Sinobacterium norvegicum: one gene and its partners. The protein of the gene in region 3 interacts with the protein of the main gene of each other region in a pairwise test. Links are inferred from orthologs where the notes say so. Each region holds a gene or a part of one and is shown on either strand. Other genes may lie near its edges.

What was found.
Region 1: the proteins of dnaE (region 3) and L9P87_RS11800 interact in binary tests that used the Escherichia coli proteins (3 or more experiments, as listed by UniProt). The link is inferred for Sinobacterium norvegicum from one-to-one orthologs.
Region 2: the proteins of dnaE (region 3) and L9P87_RS01835 interact in binary tests that used the Escherichia coli proteins (3 or more experiments, as listed by UniProt). The link is inferred for Sinobacterium norvegicum from one-to-one orthologs.
Region 4: the proteins of dnaE (region 3) and rplL interact in binary tests that used the Escherichia coli proteins (3 or more experiments, as listed by UniProt). The link is inferred for Sinobacterium norvegicum from one-to-one orthologs.
Region 5: the proteins of dnaE (region 3) and dnaX interact in binary tests that used the Escherichia coli proteins (3 or more experiments, as listed by UniProt). The link is inferred for Sinobacterium norvegicum from one-to-one orthologs.

The regions. Positions count from the first base shown.
Region 1 is NZ_CAKLPX010000002.1:604,952-609,278, reverse strand. What follows is about bases 967-3,856. They hold L9P87_RS11800 (pyridoxal phosphate-dependent aminotransferase), read right to left. Parts: upstream 3,044-3,856; coding sequence 1,889-3,043; downstream 967-1,888. Other genes in these bases: dksA (RNA polymerase-binding protein DksA), read left to right, coding at 3,354-3,785; sfsA (DNA/RNA nuclease SfsA), read right to left, coding at 1,158-1,892; L9P87_RS11810 (Rieske (2Fe-2S) protein), read left to right, coding at 967-1,161. Outside these bases: L9P87_RS11815 (Rv3169 family protein), read right to left, coding at 1-623; more of L9P87_RS11810, read left to right, coding at 814-966; tRNA glutamyl-Q(34) synthetase GluQRS, read left to right, coding at 3,862-4,327. UniProt on the Escherichia coli protein: Shows aminotransferase activity with methionine and histidine as substrates, and to a lesser extent also with phenylalanine.
Region 2 is NZ_CAKLPX010000001.1:406,161-410,595, reverse strand. What follows is about bases 1,036-4,033. They hold L9P87_RS01835 (exonuclease domain-containing protein), read right to left. Parts: upstream 2,936-4,033; coding sequence 2,135-2,935; downstream 1,036-2,134. Other genes in these bases: L9P87_RS01825 (class I SAM-dependent methyltransferase), read right to left, coding at 3,418-4,033; rnhA (ribonuclease HI), read right to left, coding at 2,947-3,384; nhaB (sodium/proton antiporter NhaB), read left to right, coding at 1,036-2,080. In the rest of the region: L9P87_RS01845 (FimL-related protein), read right to left, coding at 1-317; more of nhaB, read left to right, coding at 590-1,035; more of L9P87_RS01825, read right to left, coding at 4,034-4,206; gloB (hydroxyacylglutathione hydrolase), read left to right, coding at 4,356-4,435. UniProt on the Escherichia coli protein: DNA polymerase III is a complex, multichain enzyme responsible for most of the replicative synthesis in bacteria. The epsilon subunit contain the editing function and is a proofreading 3'-5' exonuclease.
Region 3 is NZ_CAKLPX010000001.1:904,219-909,667, forward strand. The notes cover bases 1,438-5,449. They hold dnaE (DNA polymerase III subunit alpha), read right to left. Parts: upstream 5,127-5,449; coding sequence 1,638-5,126; downstream 1,438-1,637. Other genes in these bases: rnhB (ribonuclease HII), read right to left, coding at 5,141-5,449. In the rest of the region: tRNA lysidine(34) synthetase TilS, read right to left, coding at 1-442; accA (acetyl-CoA carboxylase carboxyl transferase subunit alpha), read right to left, coding at 456-1,406. UniProt on the Escherichia coli protein: DNA polymerase III is a complex, multichain enzyme responsible for most of the replicative synthesis in bacteria. This DNA polymerase also exhibits 3' to 5' exonuclease activity. The alpha chain is the DNA polymerase catalytic subunit.
Region 4 is NZ_CAKLPX010000006.1:5,049-9,259, reverse strand. What follows is about bases 1-2,774. They hold rplL (50S ribosomal protein L7/L12), read right to left. Parts: upstream 1,685-2,774; coding sequence 1,316-1,684; downstream 1-1,315. Other genes in these bases: rplA (50S ribosomal protein L1), read right to left, coding at 2,487-2,774; rplJ (50S ribosomal protein L10), read right to left, coding at 1,759-2,253; rpoB (DNA-directed RNA polymerase subunit beta), read right to left, coding at 1-1,093. In the rest of the region: more of rplA, read right to left, coding at 2,775-3,182; rplK (50S ribosomal protein L11), read right to left, coding at 3,186-3,614; transcription termination/antitermination protein NusG, read right to left, coding at 3,697-4,211. UniProt on the Escherichia coli protein: The binding site for several of the GTPase factors involved in protein synthesis (IF-2, EF-Tu, EF-G and RF3). Is thus essential for accurate translation.
Region 5 is NZ_CAKLPX010000001.1:18,134-22,482, forward strand. What follows is about bases 1,062-3,973. They hold dnaX (DNA polymerase III subunit gamma/tau), read left to right. Parts: upstream 1,062-1,452; coding sequence 1,453-3,495; downstream 3,496-3,973. Other genes in these bases: pflA (pyruvate formate-lyase-activating protein), read left to right, coding at 1,062-1,316; L9P87_RS00095 (YbaB/EbfC family nucleoid-associated protein), read left to right, coding at 3,534-3,860; recR (recombination mediator RecR), read left to right, coding at 3,863-3,973. Outside these bases: pflB (formate C-acetyltransferase), read left to right, coding at 1-507; more of pflA, read left to right, coding at 579-1,061; more of recR, read left to right, coding at 3,974-4,349. UniProt on the Escherichia coli protein: Part of the beta sliding clamp loading complex, which hydrolyzes ATP to load the beta clamp onto primed DNA to form the DNA replication pre-initiation complex.

The DNA of each region.
Region 1 (4,327 bases), on a different replicon or contig from region 3:
TGATCACCAAAATTGATCGGACACCAGGCCCAATAAACGCCGGGCTCATTATTCATCAGACCCGGTGCGCCACCAGCAGGCTCTCCTACCGGGCGAACACCCCATGATTTATCACGGGTCGCATAAGCCTTGTTAACCTCGGTGCGTTCGCCGTCGATGATAAAATGCCCCTGCCAATGCCCCAACTGAGTAAAGCGGGTGTTATGCATAATCAGATGGCCATCATCATGCATAATATTTTTTGGCTCCTGATGCGGGGCAGAAATAGCGGTGAATAACAGGTCACAGGTGATGTTGTGCTCGTTTTCGGTTAGTCGTACACGTATCTGTCGCATCGGCTCTACAACCTCAACGCTTAATGGCCCGACAGCGGTATCCAAACGCTCCTTTGGGGCACGTCGCGAGGCATGAAAAGCAACTTGCTTATCCCCCATGGCAACACTGAAGTGACCATCCATTACCCGACGATTGGGGTATAGACCAAGTCCTATTTCAAACAGAAAAGTATCTTCATCGAAACCGTTAAACCAGTATCGATCATAGAAATTACGATCACTTTGCGAGGGCTCCGCCACGGGCTCGGCGGTTTGGTGTATGCAGTAGTCATCGAAACTGGTAATCATTGCTATCCCCTGTCATCTATTGTTATTGGTTATTATGGCAGCCGTAAACTCACAATACTATCGTATAGGGAGCATAACAAGCTGCATGACCGATGGTTAATAGAAGCAGGCGGAAGAACACCGGTGGCTTTTTCATCGAGGGAAAATCAGGTAAAGTTGCCTTCCGCTATTTTTACCAAGGTTATATACCGTGAGCCGTTTTACTATTCCCGTCTGCCACGTCGATGACATCGATCACGAGAGCTCTAAAGGCTTTGAGATTGGCGATCTAAACTTCTTTGCTGTTAAGCGCGATGGCATAATTACGCTGTTTCAAAATAATTGCCCCCACCTCGGCGTGAACCTCGAATTTCAACAGGATCAATTTCTCGATGCCGATAACTTCTACATTATGTGCTCAACCCACGGCGCCTTGTTTCAACCTGAAGACGGCAAATGTGTCTATGGCCCATGCCAAGGCCAAAGCCTTATCTCCGTTGACTTTGAAGTGATTGAGCAGCAGATCCATATCGCTGAAGCCGCGACAGCTATCGCCTAGCTGTTAAAGTGTAAGCGACGATCAATGGTAATGGCCTTGGGTGTGATACTGGCCCTATAGGCAATCACCTCCACCCCCGCAGCCATCGCTTCTAAGAGGGTTTGGCAGTAGCTGGGGTCAATATCGCGGGCCGGCTCAACCACCTCGATACCCTCATGCTGAACGCAGTAAAACAACACCGCTCGGTACCCTTCTGCAACCATTGCCATCAACTCCCGTAGGTGCTTTCGACCACGATCACTGACGGCATCAGGGAACTGGCCGATGCCATTCTCTCTCAACAAGGTCACGCTTTTGACCTCGACATAACACTTGCGGCGCTGGGGGGCCGACAGCAGAAAGTCGATACGGCTATTCTCGAGCCCATAACGTGCCTCTCGAACCACCTGAGAATACCCCGCCAATTCTTCGACAACACCCTCAGCCAGCGCTTCCGCCAGTAAGTCGTTGGCAAAGGCGGAATGAATACAGGCTAACGACAATCGTGCCGGGCTATTATCCAACACCTGTTGATGGTCAATTTCAGCCAACACCCAGCCATGCTTGTACTTTCGTTTGGGATTGTCACTGATGCTAAGCCAAACGCGCTCACCCGGCATGGCACAACCTGTCATCTTGCCCGTATTGGGGCAGTGAGCAGTAATGATTTCACCATTGAGCAGCTCGACATCGGCAAGAAATCGCTTATAGCGCTTGATCAGCCTGCCTTCCACCAGTTCGGGCAGCCTCATGTCAGCACCTTGCTAAGCCGCTCGACCGCCTGTTCGAGCTTCTCCATACCGGTGGTATAGGCAAAACGTACGTGACGATCAGCCAAGTGTCGACCAAAGTCCACCCCCGGGGTTAAGGCAATACCATGTTGCTCGAGCATATCGACGCAAAATTGCTGGCTATTATTACTGAAGCGACTGATATCAGCATACAGGTAAAGACCACCGGCGGGCTTATTCGCGATATTGAAACCTAGCTGACACAGTTCAGGGTAAAGAAAATCACGGCGCTGCTTGAAGATGGCCTTGCGCTGATTGAGGATCTCCCGCGTTTCATCCTTAAAACAAGACAGCGCTGCATATTGTGCCGGTGTCGACAGCGATATAAACAGATTCTGCGCCAGCCGTTCCATTTCCTGCACCGCATTCTGGGGAGCAACCAACCAACCCAAGCGCCAACCTGTCATACCAAAATATTTGGAAAAGCTATTAATCACAAAGGCCTGATCCGTATGCGCCAGAATACTGGCAGCGTGATCATCGTAATCGAGGCCATGGTAAATCTCATCGGCCACCAAATAGCCTCCTTTAGCAGCACATATTTGATACAGCGCTTCGAGTTCCTCTGCCGATAAGATCTCCCCTGTTGGGTTGGCAGGACTCGCCACCATGGCACCGATGGTTTGCTGCTGCCAGTGCTGCTCTAGATGACGGGCCTGCAGTTGAAAACGGTCTTCAGCTCCGACCGGAATCAATTGAGCATGGCCCTCAACCAACCGCAGGAAATGACGATTGCAAGGGTAGCCTGGGTCGGTCATTAACATCGACTTGCCCGGGTCCATCAACAACGCTGCGATTAATAGCAAGGCACCACTGGCACCCGCGGTAACCATAATCCGCTCCGGCGCAATATCGAGACCATAATCCGTTTGGTAATAGCCGCTGATGGCTTCTCTCAACGCCGGTATCCCTGCAGCCGGTGTATAGCCAGTATGGCCGTCCATTAAGGCTTTCGCGCCAGCGAGACGAATAGGCTCGGCGGTGGTAAAATCAGGTTCCCCTGCCTCTAAATGCAGAATGTTCCTACCTTCAGCCTCTAATTGCTTGGCACGGGTTAATACTTCGACGACTCGAAAGGGCTCAATATCATCCATTCGGCGGGAAAAAGGCATGGCAACGTCTCTGTTATCTTGTTTATCTGGCCATATTAACAGATCTGATCATCCTCTCACCCCAGCAAACACTGTCCACACCGGCACAGCTGTATAAAAAACAACCAGAAAAACACTTTTCCCCGTCATAATTTGAATTTTTTAGTCGCCGAGGTCAAGAAACAGCAATAGCCGACAATAAGCTATGGCTTAAAGCCTTGTGATTTGATAGCTTTACCTCCCTGTTGAAATATCTTGATATTGAGCTGTGATTATTTACACTCTTTTAATGGGTATGTGGAATTAAAAGTACTGTCGAGGCGTCATTTAAATGCCAAATAAAGAAAATTCTTCATTCAGTAGTTTCGTGCCCTACGAGGCAGCTAAAGATGAAGAGTACATGGGTGAACCCCAGAAAGAACACTTCCGCGATATCCTACGCGCCTGGAAAGCGGAGCTGATGGAAGAAGTCGATCGCACCGTTTCGCACATGAAAGACGAGGCTGCCAACTTCCCTGACCCTGCCGACCGCGCAACCCAGGAAGAAGAGTTCAGCTTAGAGCTGCGCACACGGGACCGCGAACGTAAACTGATCAAGAAAATTGATAAGACTTTCGAACTTATTGAAAATGATGATTACGGCTTCTGCGATTCTTGCGGCATTGAAATTGGTATTCGTCGACTCGAGGCCCGCCCAACAGCGACTCAATGTATCGATTGTAAGACGCTTGATGAAATCAAAGAGAAAACTCAGCGCCTTTAACAACTTTTGCTAGGTCGCCATATAAACGCCATTGCCTACCTTGTTAAGCAGTGGCGTTTTTGTTTAAGCAGCTGATATGACAAATAAACACTCCCAAGACAATGATGATAGCACCGCAGTCATCCCCCCTTATGTTGGCCGTTTTGCCCCCTCGCCAACCGGCCCGCTTCATATGGGCTCACTGATTTCCGCCCTGGCCAGCTTCTTAGACGCCAGAGCACACCAGGGTGAATGGCTGATCAGAGTAGAAGATATCGACCCACCAAGAGAGATCGCTGGCGCCAGTGAGAACATTATCGCCTCACTCAGCGCTCATGGCCTACATTCTGACCGTCCGATTTTGTTTCAACACAGCCGGCTTGATGCCTATCAAGCCGCACTGCAAACACTGCAGCGCCAACAACTGTGCTTCCGCTGCCAATGTTCGCGAACACAATTAAAGGGCAGCGACATCTATCCGGGGCACTGCCGTTATCGCACGATAGACGACAGCATTGCCACCGCGACGCGGCTATTAGTCGACCAACAGCCGGTTAGTTACT
Region 2 (4,435 bases), 500 kb from region 3 along the record:
GGAAGTACAAACAGTGTTTTACCGATAGCATTAATCACTGCCTCGGATAATTTTATCTCACCCCTGGTCAGCCGCTGCAAAACCACAGACAAGTTCTCTAGCAGTGTTGTCACACCGGTAAACTGCAAAATTTCAAAAGTACCGCTAAGCTGAGATAATTGACTATGCACGTCAGCTAATAATTCTTCACGACTGAGGTCTGACAAATACTGCTCAAGGCTGGCTAGGGTCTTGCCAATGGTGAGATTCGTCTCGTCAATGACAAGAGCAACCGAATTCATATTAAGGGGTACTGCTAATGTGGCCAAATTTCCCATTACGTATCTTTTCTTATTACCTATAAAGGAGTGGTGCTACCTAAGTTTTATTAAATTATTGGTAACTTTTCTACTTCTTAACAATCTTGAGTCATGGCATAATTGCGCACTTTCCAGTTAATGGCAATAACCGCCGTGTTTTTTGGCAATATTGGAAATAGAAAAGTTAGCTACATCACACTTAATCACTATAAATTGATTGAAAATCAACCAGTATTCGCTCGTTATACCTAAAATTTTGGGCTTCGGCCCTGCTGTTGGAAAAGAACATTATGCAATACAATCTATCACAGGCAATGAGCCGAAACTTTCTTGGTCAAGCTCCTCAGTGGTACAAGCTAAGTATTATCGCCATGCTTATCATTAACCCTATCCTCTTTATGACTGCCGGACCATTCATTACCGGCTGGGTGCTGATTGCCGAGTTCATCTTTACCCTAGCCATGGCGTTGAAGTGTTACCCGTTACAGCCGGGTGGTTTGTTAGCTATTGAAGCGATTGCCATTGGTATGGCAACCCCTGAAAGTGTTTACCACGAGGCTCTCGGCAACTTTGAAGTCATTATGTTGTTGATGTTTATGGTGGCCGGTATCTACTTCATGCAAAGCCTGCTGTTATTCGTGTTTACCAAAATACTCCTGGGAATACGCTCTAAAGTAATGATATCTTTGCTTTTTTCTATTGTTGCCGCAGTCCTCTCTGCCTTTTTAGATGCATTAACCGTCACCGCCGTGTTGATTACTGTCGCGCTGGGTTTTTACAATGTTTACCACAAGATTGCCTCCTCAGAAGGCGAGCACCGAGCTGACGACCAAAACGTCAAAGATGCCTACCGCGCCGACCTGAACCAATTTCGCTCATTTCTCCGAAGCCTGTTAATGCATGGCGCCGTTGGTACGGCATTAGGTGGTGTCTGCACCCTGGTTGGCGAACCGCAAAACCTATTGATCGCAGCCAAAACAGATTGGACGTTTATCGAATTTTTTCTCAAAATGGCACCGATTACAATGCCGGTTCTGGCTGCAGGCTTGTTATTGGTGGTGATACTCGAAGTTACCAAGACCTTTGGCTATGGTGCCAAACTCCCCGACTCAGTCCGCGAAGTACTTATTGCCTATGATGATGAACAAAACGCTAACCGCACATCCCGCGATAAAGCGGCGCTGATAGTACAGGCATTGGTTGCTGTATATCTGGTTATTGGCTTGGCTACGCACCTGGCTCCAGTGGGGCTGATCGGCTTAAGCGTTATCGTATTATTGACTGCCTTTAACGGCATTATTGAAGAGCATCAAATTGGCCACGCCTTCGAAGAGGCCCTGCCTTTTACAGCGTTATTAATTGTTTTCTTTGCCATTGTTGCTGTTATTCACCAGCAACACCTGTTCCAACCTATTATTAATTATGTATTAAGTTTGGACAGTAACATCCAACCGATCATGTTCTTTGCTGCTAACGGCGCACTTTCGGCCATCAGCGACAATGTTTTTGTCGCCACGGTGTATATCAATGAAGTAAAAGAAGCCTTTGACATGGGAAGTATTTCTCGCGACCAATTCGAGAAGCTCGCTATAGCGATTAACACAGGAACTAATATTCCCAGTGTGGCGACACCTAATGGCCAGGCAGCATTCCTGTTCTTGCTAACCTCTGCCGTTGCACCGCTATTACGCCTATCCTATGGCAAGATGGTCATTATGGCCTTCCCTTATACCATTGTCTTGAGCCTGGTGGGTGCTGTTATGGTCATCAACGTACTCTAAGAAAAAGGGTTGGCACCTGCCGGCGCCAACCCTTTTTTATCTATAGCGAATGCTTTATCCCAACCAGACGCAGTTACCGCCGCTCTTTTTATCCAACTTCTGCAGATAAGCCTCGTGGTCATCGAGCTCACGGCTACTTGGCTTCACGATCAGCAGGTCATCAGCCGTAGCCAACCGCTCTATTGCTGTTACTTGACTATCCCCCCCCTCCTTACCTGATAAGCCCAATTGAGTCTGACCGCCAGTAATAGCCAGATAGACATAGGCCAACATTTCTGTATCCAGCAAGGCGCCGTGATTATCCGGCGAGCGAACAGTTGCCAACTCTTGCAGAGTCAGCGGCTGGCCACGGCCATTGGCACCGGGGTTGAGGTGCAATGTTTTGTAATCAAAAGGATATTCGGCATAACGCTTGACCAAACGGTCGAGCGTGGTATTCGTTTTCATGCCAGTGACCATATCGCTCATGGCATAGGTGTTAGTCACCTTCCAGCTGTCATCAACGGGGGCGTGGCGATAGCCGTTTAGCTTAAGTTCATGATTGATAAACTTCATATCAAAGGGGGCATTGTGGGCTAACAATTCCGCTTTATCTGCGCCATCGGTGCCGGCCAAAAATGCCATAAAGTCATCAGCAATATCTTCAAAATATGGCTTGTCGAGCAAAAAATCATCGCTGATACCATGCACTTTGGCGGCATCCTCGTCGACTTTTCTTCGCGGATTGATGTAGACATGAAACTCACGCCCCGTAAATCGGCGACCGATCATCTCTATGCAGCCAATTTCGATAATACGGTGGCCGAGTTCTGGCTCTAGCCCCGTCGTTTCTGTATCGAGAAATACCTGTCTCATAGACACCTTAATTATTTAGCTATTTTACTGATGCCACGATTGGCAAGTTGGTCAGCAAGTTCGTTGTCGGGATGGCCGCTATGACCTTTGACCCATTTCCATTCAACCTGATGACGTTTAACCTGATCATCGAGTTGCTGCCAAAGGTCGGCATTCTTAACCGGTTTTTTAGCGGCAGTTTTCCAACCGTTCTTTTTCCAATTAACCATCCACTCGGTAATACCCTTGCGTACATATTGTGAGTCTGTGGTCAGCACAACCTGACAAGACTCTTTCAAGGCTTTTAAGCCTTCAATAGCTGCCATTAACTCCATACGGTTGTTGGTCGTATCTGCTTCACCACCACAGAGCTCCGTTTGATGCTCGTTATAGCGCAGCATGGCACCCCAGCCACCTGGTCCGGGGTTACCCTTGCAGGCTCCATCGGTGAAAATAACAACTTTTTTCAATGTTTATCCTTAGTGTTTTGTCTGACGATCAGTCTAACGCTTGTCTATGGCTGAGCCAATCTTTGTTGTTGCCACACCGCCAAATATTGGAATATCGAAGCCACCTCGAAGCTTTATAAATTTAGGCTTCAACGGTGTTAATCGCTGTACCTCTTTTATCGCTTCCGCCACATAAATGCCACCACCTGGTAGCTGAAACCTAGCTGCAATTTGGCTGTAAATCATCGAAGCCGATATAACCGCCTTGATGTTAGTGGGCAGCTCATAACAGTCGAAACGATGTACCGGGCTGCCAAAACCGAGAAGATTGAGCCAATCATCGAGCCGGCGCAAACCGATTGGGCGCGCCCTAACGCGATCTGCTTGGCCTACCCCTTTGATGACGGTGCTCAATCCAAGCAAGCTATAGGGATTAATACCGAGAATAATAACACGCCCGTGTGGAACCAATACCCGCTGTACCTCACGAAGCATCTGATGCGGATTTTTTGAGAATTCGAGTACATGGTGAAGAATCACCACATCGACTGACTCCGTGGCAATAGGCAGCGACTCAAACTCCGTGGTAATGCAATATTCAGTTTGAGTACTATCGGGGAAACAGTTGAGGCTGAGCTTTTGGTGTATACGGCACTCGGAATAAAGCTCGGCGTTCTCCAGGCTCGACATCTGAATAAGGCTATGACCAAAATAGCCTCGAACCCGGTCACCGGCCAAGGCCTGCTCTTGGCAGAGAAGGTGTCGACCAAAGTTGGTTGTAAACCACTGTTGCAACGGTTTTTTGCTGACCTCTAACACTGGCCTTGGTGAGCCAAAACGCATCTTACTCAATGACCTGCACCTACTGGGGATTATTGAGCACAATAATAGAACACAAAACAGCAGCTGAATAGACTCTATTAACTATCGAACTCTGTGATTAATTAGCATAAAGTATACGCCACATCTGTGAGACTTAACGGCGGAAATACATGCAATCCATTGACAGAATTGAAGCGTTTAATGATAACTATATCTGGTTGCTGAGTAACGCCGGCTTGGCTGCTGTTGT
Region 3 (5,449 bases):
GCAAGCCTAATAGACCTGCGCCCCGCATCAACCTTAGAAACAAGGTTTCAACCTGATCATCCAAGTGGTGACCGGTAAACACAACGTCCTCAGCGGCCAAATGTTGCGCTATCGCCCGATAGCGCTGCGCCCTTGCCTCGGCCTCAACACCCTTGCCTTGATTAATGACATCGACTCTTTCTATCACCAGATCGCAGCCCAGCTGGCGACAAAAATCGGCGCACTCTTGCTGCCACTGACTGGCGTTAGCACTTAAACCGTGATTGATATGGATGGCGACTAAGCGGGGTTTTGTTTGCTGAGGGCTCAGCTGTAGAAATAGAGCGAGAGAGTGAAGCAAGGCGACGGAATCGACTCCGCCGCTGAGCGCTACCCACCAGGTGGGCGCGTCAATCAACTGCTGACATTGTTGTTCAATATCATCCGTCAGCAGTTGATTCATCGAAGTACCGTTACTAATCGTTGCCGTAGGACATCAGACGGGTATAGCGATCTTCAAGCAATTGCTCGAGTGGCTTTTGTTGCAACAGTGCCAACTGATCAACCAGATACTGCTTAATATTGCCGGCCATCTGCTCCAGGTCACGGTGAGCGCCACCTAATGGCTCCGGGATGGTTGCATCGACAATACCCAGCTCTTCTAGAATACTGGAGGTTAAACCCATTGCCTCGGCAGCCAATGGCGCCTTCTCTGAGGTTTTCCAGATGATGTTAGCGCAACCTTCAGGCGAGATAACAAAATAGGTGGCGTATTGCAGCATAACTAAATGATCACCAACGCCGATACCCAAAGCGCCACCTGAACTGCCTTCACCGATGACCACGTTAATAATTGGCGTACCCAAATCGGACATCATTTCCAAGTTTTTGGCAATGGCCTCACTGATACCACGTTCTTCAGAATCGATACCGGGATAGGCGCCCGGGGTATCGATAAAGGTAATCACCGGCAATTTGAAACGCTCGGCCATTTCCATCAAACGCAGCGCCTTGCGATAACCTTCAGGCTTGGGCATGCCGAAATTACGGGCAACCTTATCCTTAACACTACGGCCTTTCTCCTGACCAATAACAACAACAGGGAGGCCATCGATACGGGCTAAACCACCAATAATAGACTTGTCGTCACCGAAGTGTCGATCGCCATGAAGCTCGTCAAAATCTTCGAAAATCAACGGGATATAATCATTGGTATAAGGGCGCTGCGGATGACGCGCGACCTTGACGATATCCCAGGGGGTCAACTTAGAATAAATGTCTTTGGTGAGCTTATCGCTCTCAGCCTTCAGCGCATTGATCTGTTCGCTGATATTGATATCGTGATCGGCACCGACGAGACTGAGCTCGTCAATTTTCACTTCTAGCTCAGCAATCGGCTGCTCAAAATCTAAATAATTTGGATTCATCGTATTTCTTTCTACTGTCTAACGTTGGTCACAGAGGTGAAAACACTCTATGACAGCCAAAATTTGTGATGCTAACCATACGGCAATAACCCTGCCTAGTCGATAGTAAAACACCGCCGGCACAGGGATTTTTTGTCGTTTTTGTGCTCGCTCACATGTGTTCATAGAACACAAACAACACTCCCAAGACTAGCTTACATTTCACCTAGAGTTAACTTTTATCGAGCAGGATTAGCCATAGTAAAGACTGACATTATCCATACCAAAGCGCTCGCCAAGCCGCAACATCGTGGCATCGTCCGGGATGACTTTCCACGTATCAGCCAAGGACAAACGTGCCTGAGCACCGCTCTGATGATAATCAATAAACACCGGGCTGCCATCTGTCGAGGACTGACCATCCTCACGATGACTCAGAATACCCTCTAGCTCACTGCTAAAGCCTGGGTGGAAGTCTTGTCCGTCACATTGAATCAGTACGCCTTTAGCGTATTGCTGTCGTGCCTCGAAAAAGGTTGTCACCGATTTAGCCTGGACTTTTTGCGACTCAGAATAGTCGTCATACTTAACATTACCCTCAATCACGACAATGCTGTCCTTGACCAACTTTTCGCGATAATCGGCAAAGCACTCGGCGAATACCGCCACCTCGATTCGGGCGCTGCGATCATCGAGCACAACAAAGGCAATATTGTCGCCTCTCTTACTCCGCATTGTTCGCACGTCGACGATCAAGCCAGCAATAAACTGCGGGTGTTTTTCAGGCCTTAAATCGACGATTCGCTGACGTACAAACTGACGAATTTCTTTTTCATAATCGTCAATTGGGTGACCGGTAACATACAGGCCCAAGGTATCCCGCTCACCATCCAAGCGCTCACGGCCAGTCCAACGGCGGACATTACGGAAATCGCCATAGGGATCATCGGTGGTCGAGCTGCTGACAACATCACCAAACAAGTCCATCATGCCGGCATCGCTATTGTTTCTGCTCTGCTCAGCCGCTTTGACCGCCTCGGGTAACGCAGCCATCAATACTGGACGATCGACACCCAGCTGATCGAAAGCACCGGAGCGCACCAATGCTTCCAGTGCCCGCTTATTTACTTTACGCAAATCAACTCGCGAGCAAAAATCGAACAAGTCCTTAAACGGCCCGTCTTTTCTCGCCTCCAGCAGGCTCTCGACAGGCCCCTCGCCCAGACCTTTAATAGCGCCAAGGCCATAGACGATTCGTCCCTCTAAATCGACGGTAAACATATAATCGCCGAGGTTGACGTCAGGCAAAATCAACGCCTGATTCATCCGCCGACACTCTTCGACGAAGATAACGATTTTATCGGTGTTCTGTAATTCCGAACTCATCGTAGCCGCCATAAACTCTGACGGGTGATGTGTTTTCAACCAGCAGGTTTGATATGACACCAGAGCATAAGCGGCAGAGTGCGATTTGTTGAAACCGTAGCCGGCAAATTTTTCTACCAGATCAAATATCTTCATCGCCAGGTGGCCATCGATCTCTTTCTTTACAGCGCCCTCCTCAAAAATTGCGCGCTGCTTTGCCATCTCCTCTGGCTTTTTCTTACCCATGGCTCGACGCAACATATCGGCGCCACCAAGGCTGTAACCAGCCAGTTCCTGAGCGATCTGCATAACCTGCTCTTGATACAGGATAATGCCATAGGTCGGTCGTAGTATTGGCTCCAGACACTCGTGCTGATACTGCACATCAGGAAAGGATATCTCCTCCCGCCCATGCTTACGGTTGATGAAGTTATCCACCATTCCTGACTGCAATGGACCGGGGCGAAACAGCGCCACCAAGGCGATAATATCCTCGAAGCAATCGGGTAACAAACGCTTAATCAAATCTTTCATACCGCGGGATTCTAGCTGGAATACCGCCGTCGTCTCAGCTCGCATCAACAACTCAAACGTGTCTTTATCCTCGAGCGGTATCGCCATGATATCGAGGGGGTCTTTGCCCTCTCTCGCCAATTTTGGGTCGATCATCTTCACCGCCCAATCGACTATCGTCAGCGTCCGCAAACCGAGGAAGTCAAACTTGACCAGACCGGCGTCTTCTACATCACCCTTGTCATATTGCGTGACCAGGCCATTGCCATCTTCATCACAGTAAAGTGGCGAAAAATCAGTCAATTTCGTCGGCGCAATAACCACGCCACCAGCGTGTTTACCGACACCGCGTATGGTTCCCTCAAGCTGCTTAGCCATCGACCATATTTCGCCAGCTGAGCTATCGGTATCGACAAAATCCCGCAGCGATTCCTCTTGCTCAAATGCCTTGCTTAGCGTCATCCCCACTTCAAAGGGAATAAGCTTTGATAGCTTATCCGCCAAGCCATAGGGCTTGCCCTGAATTCGCGCCACATCTCGCACCACGGCCTTAGCCGCCATCGTGCCAAAGGTAATAATCTGGCTGACCGCGTTACGGCCATAGTTATCGGCCACGTATGAGATAACCTTGTCGCGGTTATCCATACAAAAATCGACATCGAAATCGGGCATCGATACCCGTTCAGGGTTCAAGAATCGCTCAAACAGCAATTCATATTCCAGGGGGTCCAAATCGGTAATCTTTAACGCGTAAGCCACTAATGAACCGGCACCAGAACCCCGCCCAGGGCCAACCGGAATACCATGGTCTTTACCCCATTGAATGAAGTCCATAACAATTAAGAAATAACCGGGAAAGCCCATCTGCAGAATAATATCGAGCTCGAAACGCAGCCGCTCTTCATACTTAAGCCGGGTTTTGTCAAAGCCCTCAACCGAGGTATCAAATAGAAACTCTAAACGCTCCTCCAAACCCTCGTAACAAATTTTGCGGAAGAAGGTATCGGTGGCATCCCCTCTTGGAATCGGATACTCCGGCAAAAAGTAGGTGCCGAGCGCCGCCTCGGCCGTACAGCGCTTGGCAATCTCGACAGAGTTAGTAATAGCGCTGGGAATATCGGCAAACAAAGCCTGCATCTCTTCAGCGCTACGTAAATACTGTTCGGCACTATACAGACGCTCACGCTTCGGATCTTCTATTTGCACCTGGTCATAAATACAGACTCTGGACTCGTGTGCCTCAAAGTCATCCGCATCAATAAAGCGCACATCGTTGGTAGCCACCACAGGAATACCGTTAGCACGAGCAAGCTCAACCGCACCATGAACATGCTCCTCGTCACCGGCGCGCCCGGTGCGATGGAGTTCTAGGTAATAGCTATCCGGGTATAAGTTTTGCCAGTAGCGAGCCTGCTGTGCTGCCAACTCAAGATCGCCGGCCAGGATCGAGCGACCGACATCGCCGAAACGACTACCACTCAAGGCAATAATCCCCTCGTGATAAAACTCCAGCCATTCACGCTCAATAACGGCAATATCACGGTCCTGACCCTGCTGATAGGCCAGCGAGATAAGTTCGGTGATGTTACGATAACCCGTGTTATTACGAGCAAACAGTGTGAGCAAACTCGGTTCGCTGCCATCCGGCGAGCGAACATAAAAATCACAGCCATAAATCGGCTTAACGCCGCTTGCTTGAGCCGCCTTTTGAAACTTTACCAGGCAGTAAAAATTACAATGATCAGTAACGGCAACCGCCGGCATGCCCATTTGCGCCACCTTGGCGACCAGGGGTTTTAAGCGGACTAATCCGTCGATCAGAGAGTATTCTGTATGTAGTCGAAGATGAACAAACTGGGTCATTAACCGTTCCGGTGTTAACTGTTTTGAAGAGCCCGTTGAACAGGGCCAAATGAGCGACGATGCTCTACCAATACACCATGATCGGCAATCGCTTGCAAATGCTGTTTTGTCGGATACCCCTTGTGGCCGGCAAAACCGTACTCAGGGTGGCGACGATCAAGCGCGACCATCTCTCGGTCTCGCGTCACCTTGGCTATAATAGAAGCAGCGCTGATTTCAGCCACTTTGCCATCGCCTTTTACAATCGCCTCGCTATCATAACGCCATACTGGCGTACGATTACCGTCGACCAGCACCTTGCCTGGTTCAATGGCCAAACCCTC
Region 4 (4,211 bases), on a different replicon or contig from region 3:
TGCTGCGGGTAATGTCTGTTCTCAAGGTATCTGCAATGAACGAACCACAGTCCAGCTCATTGGTATAGATGGTCGAGAAGGACTTAACACCAGCTTCGCTAATCGCTGCCAACGCTTCTTCTGTTAACTCGGTGTTACATTCAAGCAACACTTCACCGGTTTCGGTGTTGATAACATCTTTAGACAGCGCACGACCAATAACATTCTCGGCGGGCACCTTCAGCGTCGTCAAGCCAGCCTTGGTAATTTGGCGAATATGACGAGCGGTTACACGGCGACCCGCTTCGACAATCAATTTACCCTTGGGATCGAGAATATCAAGCGCTGCTGGTTCGCCACGTAGGCGCTCAGGCACAAGCTCAAGATCGTAATGACCGTCTTCCGCCTGAGTAAAGGTGTCAGCACTGTAAAACATCTCAAGCATTTCTTCTGAGTTATAACCCAGAGCACGCAACAATACAGTAGCAGGCAATTTACGACGACGGTCAATACGAACAAAGACCAAATCTTTGGCGTCGAATTCAAAATCTAACCATGAGCCACGGTAAGGAATAACACGGGCCGAATACAACAATTTGCCAGACGAGTGTGTCTTGCCCTTGTCGTGATCGAAGAATACACCTGGGGAGCGGTGTAATTGAGAAACGATAACTCGCTCAGTACCGTTGATTACAAAGGTACCGTTATTAGTCATTAATGGGATCTCACCCATGTAGACTTCCTGCTCTTTAATGTCTTTTATCGACTTACTGGCAGAATCTTTATCATAAATAATCAGACGTACTTTGACACGAAGAGGTACGGCATAGGTAACTCCTCGTAATTGACACTCAACAACATCAAATGCTGGAGCGCCGAGGGCGTAGTCAACATACTCAAGCGCTGCGCTGCCAGAGTAGCTAACAATAGGAAAGACCGATTTAAAGGCGGCATGCAAACCGGTGTCTTGACGCTGGTCTGCGGCAATACCACTTTGGGTGAAATTGCGATAAGAATCTAGCTGAATCGCCAACAGATAAGGAATATCCTTAACATGTGGTAGCTTACCAAAATCCTTACGGATACGTTTTTTCTCAGTATATGAGTAGGCCATCAGTACTCCCCAGTAGTTTTTTGAAATCTCTAATTGGCTTGGGTTAAAACGCCACCACTTGCGCGCTTCATTCTTTCCCACAGAAGTTGGCTAAACTTCCTCATACCAGCTAACTTTTTTGTCTTCAGTCAGTATTACCTGTTAGAGACGACAAAAGGCCGACGGCGAAATTGCCGTCAGCCTTTCTGCTTTTCTTGCGAAAAGCTTTATGCATTCACGAGATTACTTAATCTCTGCAGATGCACCAGCTTCTTCAAGCTGCTTAAGAGCTTCTTCAGCTTCTTCTTTGGTTACGCCTTCTTTAATTGCAGAAGGTGCACCGTCAACCATAGCCTTAGCGTCTTTCAGACCTAGACCAGTGATTGCACGAACAGCTTTGATAGCGTTAACTTTCTTATCGCCAGCAGCTGTCAATACTACGTCAAACTCGGTCTGTGCTTCAGCGGCAGCTTCGCCACCAGCAGCAGGTGCAGCGGCAGCAGCAGCTGCAGATACGCCGAATTTCTCTTCCATCGCTTCGATTAGCTCAACAACGTCCTTTACAGACATTTCGGCTACGGCGTTGATGATATCTTCTTTGGTCAAAGACATTTTCAAATCCTAATTTCTTTGGGAACTTTCGTTCGTTAAAATCTTAATGAAACAGCAAGTTATTTAAATATAACTTATGCTGCTTCCTGTTCTTTCTGGTCACGTAGGGCCGCAAGTGTGCGAACCAACTTACCAGCAGAAGCTTCTTTCATAACGCTCATCAACTTAGCAATTGCTTCGTCGTATGTCGGCAAGCTTGCTAACAGAGTTACATCTGTCAACTCACCTTCAAATGCTGCTGCGCGAACTTCTAGCTTGTCATTTCCTTTGGCGAATGCATTAAGAATGCGTGCGCCGGCACCTGGGTGCTCGTTAGAAAATGCAATTAGAGTAGGACCGCTAAAAGTGTCTGTAAGACACTCTAGATCAGTTCCCTTAACCGCGCGACGTGCTAGCGTGTTACGAATAACGCGGAGGCTTACGCCTGCTTCACGTGCTTCGCTACGTAGCGCCGTCATATCTGTCACTGATACACCACGTGCATCGGCAACTACAGCAGATAGAGCGTTTGCAGCAGCTTCTTGGACTTCAGCGACAATCGCTTTTTTGTCTTCTAGTCCTAATGCCACAAGATTTCTCCTGAAATATGATCGGGGTTAGTCGATCTATCCACGCATATTCAAACTAAGTCTAAATATGCAATTTCAGTATAGAGATTGATAAATCAATCATTACACCATCTACGCAGGCTAACCGTAGTCGATTAAGCTTTCACACCTGCGGTCTTTGATGGCCTTCAGTCTAAACTAAAGACCCCAAAGTTCTTTTGCCATCCAAACCCGAAAGCCTGGACAGTAAAAAATTACAGCTCTAGGCTGGCCTGATCAAGCACCAAACCTGGACCCATTGTAGTCGTCAGCGTCAGCTTCTTAAGGTAAACACCCTTGGCTGAAGCTGGTTTTCCTTTCTTAAGGTCAACAACTAGAGCTTCAATATTTTCCTTGATCGCAACGGTGTCGAAACCGACTTTACCGATGGCGCCATGGATAATACCTTTCTTATCTGTGCGATAACGCACCTGACCAGCCTTAGCGTTCTTAACCGCTGTAGCAACATCAGGAGTCACTGTACCAGTCTTAGGGTTAGGCATTAGACCACGAGGACCTAGAACCTGACCAAGCTGGCCAACAACACGCATTGCATCTGGGCTTGCGACGACAACGTCGAAATCCATCATGCCGCCTTTGATCTCGGCCGCTAAATCGTCCATACCGACGAATTCTGCGCCAGCTGCTTTCGCGGCCTCTGCATTTGCGCCTTGAGTGAACACAGCCACACGGACATCTGCACCGGTGCCGTGAGGCATAACAGTTGCACCGCGAACGTTCTGATCAGATTTACGTGCATCAACACCAAGGTTGATGGCAATCTCAACAGACTCTTTGAACTTAACAGTAGACAGCTCAGTCAACAAAGCCACGGCTTCGTCGATTGCGTACTGCTTACCTGGCTCAACTTTCTCGCTAATTGCTTTTTGACGTTTTGTAAGTTTAGCCATGACTTAACCCTCCACCTCTAAACCAGCACTGCGAGCAGTACCTGCGATACAACGAACAGCAGCGTCCATATCTGCAGCTGTTAGATCAGCCATTTTAGTAGTAGCGATTTCTTCAAGCTGAGCGCGAGTAACCGTACCGACTTTCTTTGAGTTTGGTGTACCTGAACCACCCTTGATACCAGCTGCTTTGAAAAGCAATACGGCAGCAGGAGGAGTCTTGGTAATAAAGGTAAAGCTGCGATCACTGTAAACAGTGATAACGACAGGAATCGGCAGACCAGCTTCCATGCTCTGGGTTTGAGCATTGAACGCCTTACAGAATTCCATGATATTCACACCGTGCTGACCAAGAGCTGGACCAACTGGTGGGCTTGGGTTTGCTTTACCAGCTGCAACTTGCAGCTTGATGTAAGCTTCTACTTTCTTCGCCATTGCGATTCTCCACTTTGGGTGCAAACGCACTGCCTAGCAGTGCTCCCCGGTAACAGCGTAACTACGCCAATAAAGAGTTGATCTAAGCCTTTTCGACCTGACCAAATTCCAAATCTACAGGAGTCGAGCGACCAAAGATCAATACTGCAACCTTAATACGACTCTTCTCATAATCCACTTCTTCGACAGTACCGTTAAAGTCATTAAACGGCCCATCAACAACCCGAACCATTTCGCCGGGCTCAAACAATGTCTTCGGTTTAGGACGCTCACTGCTATCTTCAACACGACGAAGAATAGCATTGGCCTCTGCCTCACTGATTGGCGCTGGCTGATCAGCCTTACCACCAATAAAGCCCATAACACGCGGCGTTTCTTTTACCAGGTGCCAAGACTCATCACACAATTCCATCTCGACCAGGACATAACCAGGAAAGAACTTACGCTCACTCTTTCGCTTCTGCCCTGCTCTAATCTCAACAACTTCTTCAGTGGGAACTAAAACATCACCAAAGAGGTGCTGCATCGACTTGAGTTCAATTTGCTCAAGTAGTTGCTTTTGCACTCTTTTTTCATAGCCAGAAAAGGCATGAACAA
Region 5 (4,349 bases), 890 kb from region 3 along the record:
CATATTTACAACAATGCCGAGCCAACGCAGTCGATCTTGACCATTACCTCGAACGTTGTTTACGGTAAGAAGACCGGTAACACCCCCGATGGCCGTCGTGCTGGCGAGCCCTTTGCACCGGGTGCCAATCCCATGCATGGCCGTGATGTTGAGGGTGCGATCAGCTCGTTGAGCTCCGAATCAAAACTGCCTTACAGTTCGGCCAAAGATGGTATTAGCTATACGTTCAGCATGATTCCCGAGTCGCTGGGTAAGACCGAGCAGGGGCGCATCGACAACCTCGTGGGCTTGCTGGACGGGTATTTCCATCACACCGCAGAGCGCGAGGGCGGTCAGCACATCAACGTCAACGTACTCGACCGTGATACCCTGGTGCATGCAATGGATCACCCCGAAGAGTATCCGTCGCTGACGATTCGCGTGTCGGGTTATGCTATTCGCTTCAACTCACTCACCCGTGAGCAGCAGTTGGAAGTGATCTCGCGGACCTTTACTTCTAAGATGTAGAGGTGTACGGCAGCCCTCGCCTGCGGGGGCTGTTTTGTGGTTAATTGGCTGAGTTTTCAAGGAGGTTGTTGATGACTGTTGGGCGTATTCATTCGATCGATTCCTTTGGTACTGTCGACGGGCCGGGCTTACGTTTTGTGGTGTTTATGCAACACTGCGAAATGCGCTGTCTGTACTGTCACAACCCCGATACCTGGAGTGCCAAGGGCGGAATTGAATATAGCGTTGAACACATCATGAGCAAGCTGCGCTCGGTCAAACCTTTTATCAAAACCGGCGGCTTGACGGTTTCCGGTGGTGAGCCGCTGTTGCAGGCGGCCTTTGTCGCCGAACTGTTTGAGGCCTGTCGTAAAGAGGGTATCGATACCTGTCTCGATACCAATGGGTTTATGAAGGTGGTTGAGCCAAAACTGTTGAACCGCCTGTTGGATGCGACGGATTTGGTGCTGTTCGATATGAAGCAGGCCGACCCGGAAAAACATCTGAAATTGACCAAGGTTTCCAATGCGCCGGTACTGGACTTTGCGCAGTTATTGGCTGAGCGTAATCAGCGTCACTGGCTGCGTCACGTGGTGGTGCCCGGTTGGACTACCGCCCCCGATGATTTCGAGACTCTGCTGGATATTATCGAAGCCCAACGGCACTGTTTGGAATTGATTGAATTACTGCCTTATCACCAGTTGGGTGTGCACAAATGGCAGGTGATGAACGAGCCCTATGAGTTGATTGCCACCGAGCCGCCGCTGCAAAGTGAGATGGCGCTGCTGAGCCAGATGGCGACCGACCGAGGCTTCAAAGTACTGGCCTGATTGCCAGCGCTGCAACGGTGTTGGTTAGAGCCGCTATTATTGCCTTTGATATCGCTGTTTAGCGCTTCTGTTTTGGTAGTGACTGTGTAGAATAGACTGTTATTTTCAATCATCTACCCAGGATGTCAGAGACTCAATGAGCTATCAGGTACTCGCCCGTAAGTGGCGACCAAAAAGCTTTAGCGAAATGGCCGGTCAAGAGCATGTGCTCAAGGCGCTCATCAATGCCTTAGACCGCAATCGATTACACCATGCCTACTTGTTTACCGGCACCCGTGGTGTCGGTAAAACCACTATTGCGCGGATCTTAGCCAAGTGCTTAAACTGCGACAAAGGTGTGACCTCAACCCCCTGTGGTGAGTGCTCCCCCTGCCAGCAGATTGCCGAGGGGCGTTTTATCGACTTGATTGAGGTCGATGCGGCCTCGCGCACCAAGGTCGAAGACACCCGCGAGTTACTCGATAACGTCCAATATGCGCCGACGGCGGGGCGTTATAAGGTGTACCTGATCGATGAGGTGCACATGCTATCGAACAGCAGTTTCAACGCGCTGTTAAAAACCCTGGAAGAGCCGCCGCCACACGTGAAGTTTCTGCTGGCAACCACCGATCCGCAGAAGCTGCCGGCGACCGTATTGTCCCGCTGCCTGCAGTTTAACCTCAAGAATATGTCGCCCGAGCGTATCGTCAAACACCTCGATTATGTGCTCGGTGAAGAGCAGATCGAGTTTGATGAGCAGGCGCTGTGGTCGCTAAGCCGCGCCGCCGAAGGCAGTATGCGTGATGCTCTCAGTCTCACCGATCAGGCCATTGCCTATGGCTCCGGCCAGGTGCGTGCCGATGATGTGACGATGATGTTAGGCACCATCGATCAACATGCGGTGTATCGCTTGCTGTTGGCATTGGCGGCGCAGAACGGCGCACAATTGCTGGCGGAAGTCGCCTTGATGGCCGAGCATGCCGCCGACTTTGGCTCGGCGTTGGAGGAGATGCTCAGTGTCTTGCACCGTCTGGCTATCGCTCAATCTGTTCCTGCGGCGCTCGACAACAGCCACGGTGATCGACAGCGCATCATCGAGCTGGCCTCGCAGATGACGGCTGAGGATGTGCAATTATTCTATCAAATGGGCCTGGCCGGTCGTCGCGACATGCCGATGGCGCCCGATGCCCGTTCCGGTTTTGAAATGTTATTACTGCGGATGCTGGCCTTTAAGCCGGTCGGTGTCGCCGAACTGCCACAGCAAACCTTGGCGCAGACAGCGGCAGAGGCCCCCGCCGCAGAACCCATTATCGAGCAGGCTGCCCCGCCGCAGGAGACAGCTGCAGTAAAAAAGATTGAACCCACGCCGGTCGCATCAAAGCCCAGTGATACACCGCCGTGGGAAACTCAGCCTGAGGCCGCGAAGCCTGTGGTCAGTGCTGCGACAGCCATCGAGGAAACGGTGGCCAGTCCAGCGGCACTCGCCGAGCCAGTCGCGGTTGTTGAGACACCGGTTGTTGAAGAGGCGCAGGGGGTGGTTGCTCAAGCCGAGACCCTGATGCGCCAAGCCGCCTCTCACTCCTTAAAGGAAATGGTGGCCTCGGTAGATCAGGTGTCTGAACCAGTAAAGGTCATTGAAAAACCTGAGCCGGCGGTGGCAATCAACACTCCGGCTGAGGCTGAAAAACCGGCTTCATCGGTGGCCGACATGTTGGCCAAGACGGCACCGGCAGAAGTGTTGCCGGTATCGCAGCCGGCGGCGAAAGTGGGCGCCGACCGGGTGGCGGTGGAAGACCGATTACCGCTGACCGCCGAACATTGGTCGCAGCTGTATTTACAGATGCCGCTCAACGGTGTGTTACGGAATATCGCCTCCAACTGTGTATTGCAGAGCTTCGATGGCAAGCAGGCCGATTTCATCCTCGACCAGAGCCAGGCGACGTTGTTTAACGACGGACACAAACAGCGTCTGGCCGGTCACTTGAGTGATTACCTGCAGACACCAATCGGTGTCGAGATTACCGTCGGGGCGCTGACGGCTGAGAGTCCTGCGCAGCAGCGTAGTCGTCATCTTGCCGAGCAGATGAGGGCGGCGGTTGAGTTAATCGATAACGACCCCAATATAGCCTTATTAAGACAGCAATTTGGTGCTGAGGTGTTGCCAGAAAGCATACGCCCAGTGATGACCGACCCCGCTTAACGTCGGTGAGTTAACAGAGTTAAAAAGGAAGTAGCGTTATGTTTAAAGATGGAATGGGCGGCTTGATGAAACAGGCCCAGCAGATGCAAGAGAAGATGGCTGAGGCGCAGCGTCGTCAGGCTGAGGCTGAATATGCCGGTCAATCCGGTGCCGGCCTGGTTGAGGTGGTGATGACGGGTCGTCACGATGTTAAGCGCGTCAGCATCGACGACAGCCTGATGTCTGAGGACAAAGAAATGCTAGAGGATTTACTGGCGGCGGCGGTGAACGATGCGGTTCGGCGCGTCGAGGCGGCGAGCCAGGATGTGATGAAGGATATTACCGGTGGGATGGATATTCCCGGCGGTTTTAAAATGCCGTTTTAACGATGAGTTTTAGCCCTCTGATCGAACAGCTGATTACCTCTCTGCGATGTCTGCCCGGTGTCGGGCCTAAATCAGCCCAGCGCATGGCCATGCAATTATTAGAGCGTGACCGCGACGGCGGCCGTCAGCTCAGCGAAGTACTGGCGGCAGCGATGGACGGTGTTGGCCGCTGCAGTCAATGCCGCACTTTTACTGAGCAGGATACCTGTCAGTTATGTTTGTCGGTGAAGCGCAACCGGCAGCTGCTCTGTGTGGTGGAAACCCCGGCCGATGTGCTGGCGATAGAGCAGGCCGGCGGCTTTAATGGCTGTTATTTCGTGTTGATGGGGCGGCTATCGCCCATCGATGGTGTTGGCCCGGAGCAGATCGGTGTCGACAAGCTGATGGCGCTGGTGCAGGAACAGCAGGTCACCGAGGTGATTATGGCCACCAACCCGACGGTTGAGGGTGAGGCCACGGCTTATTATATTGCCGAGCAGCTACAATCCC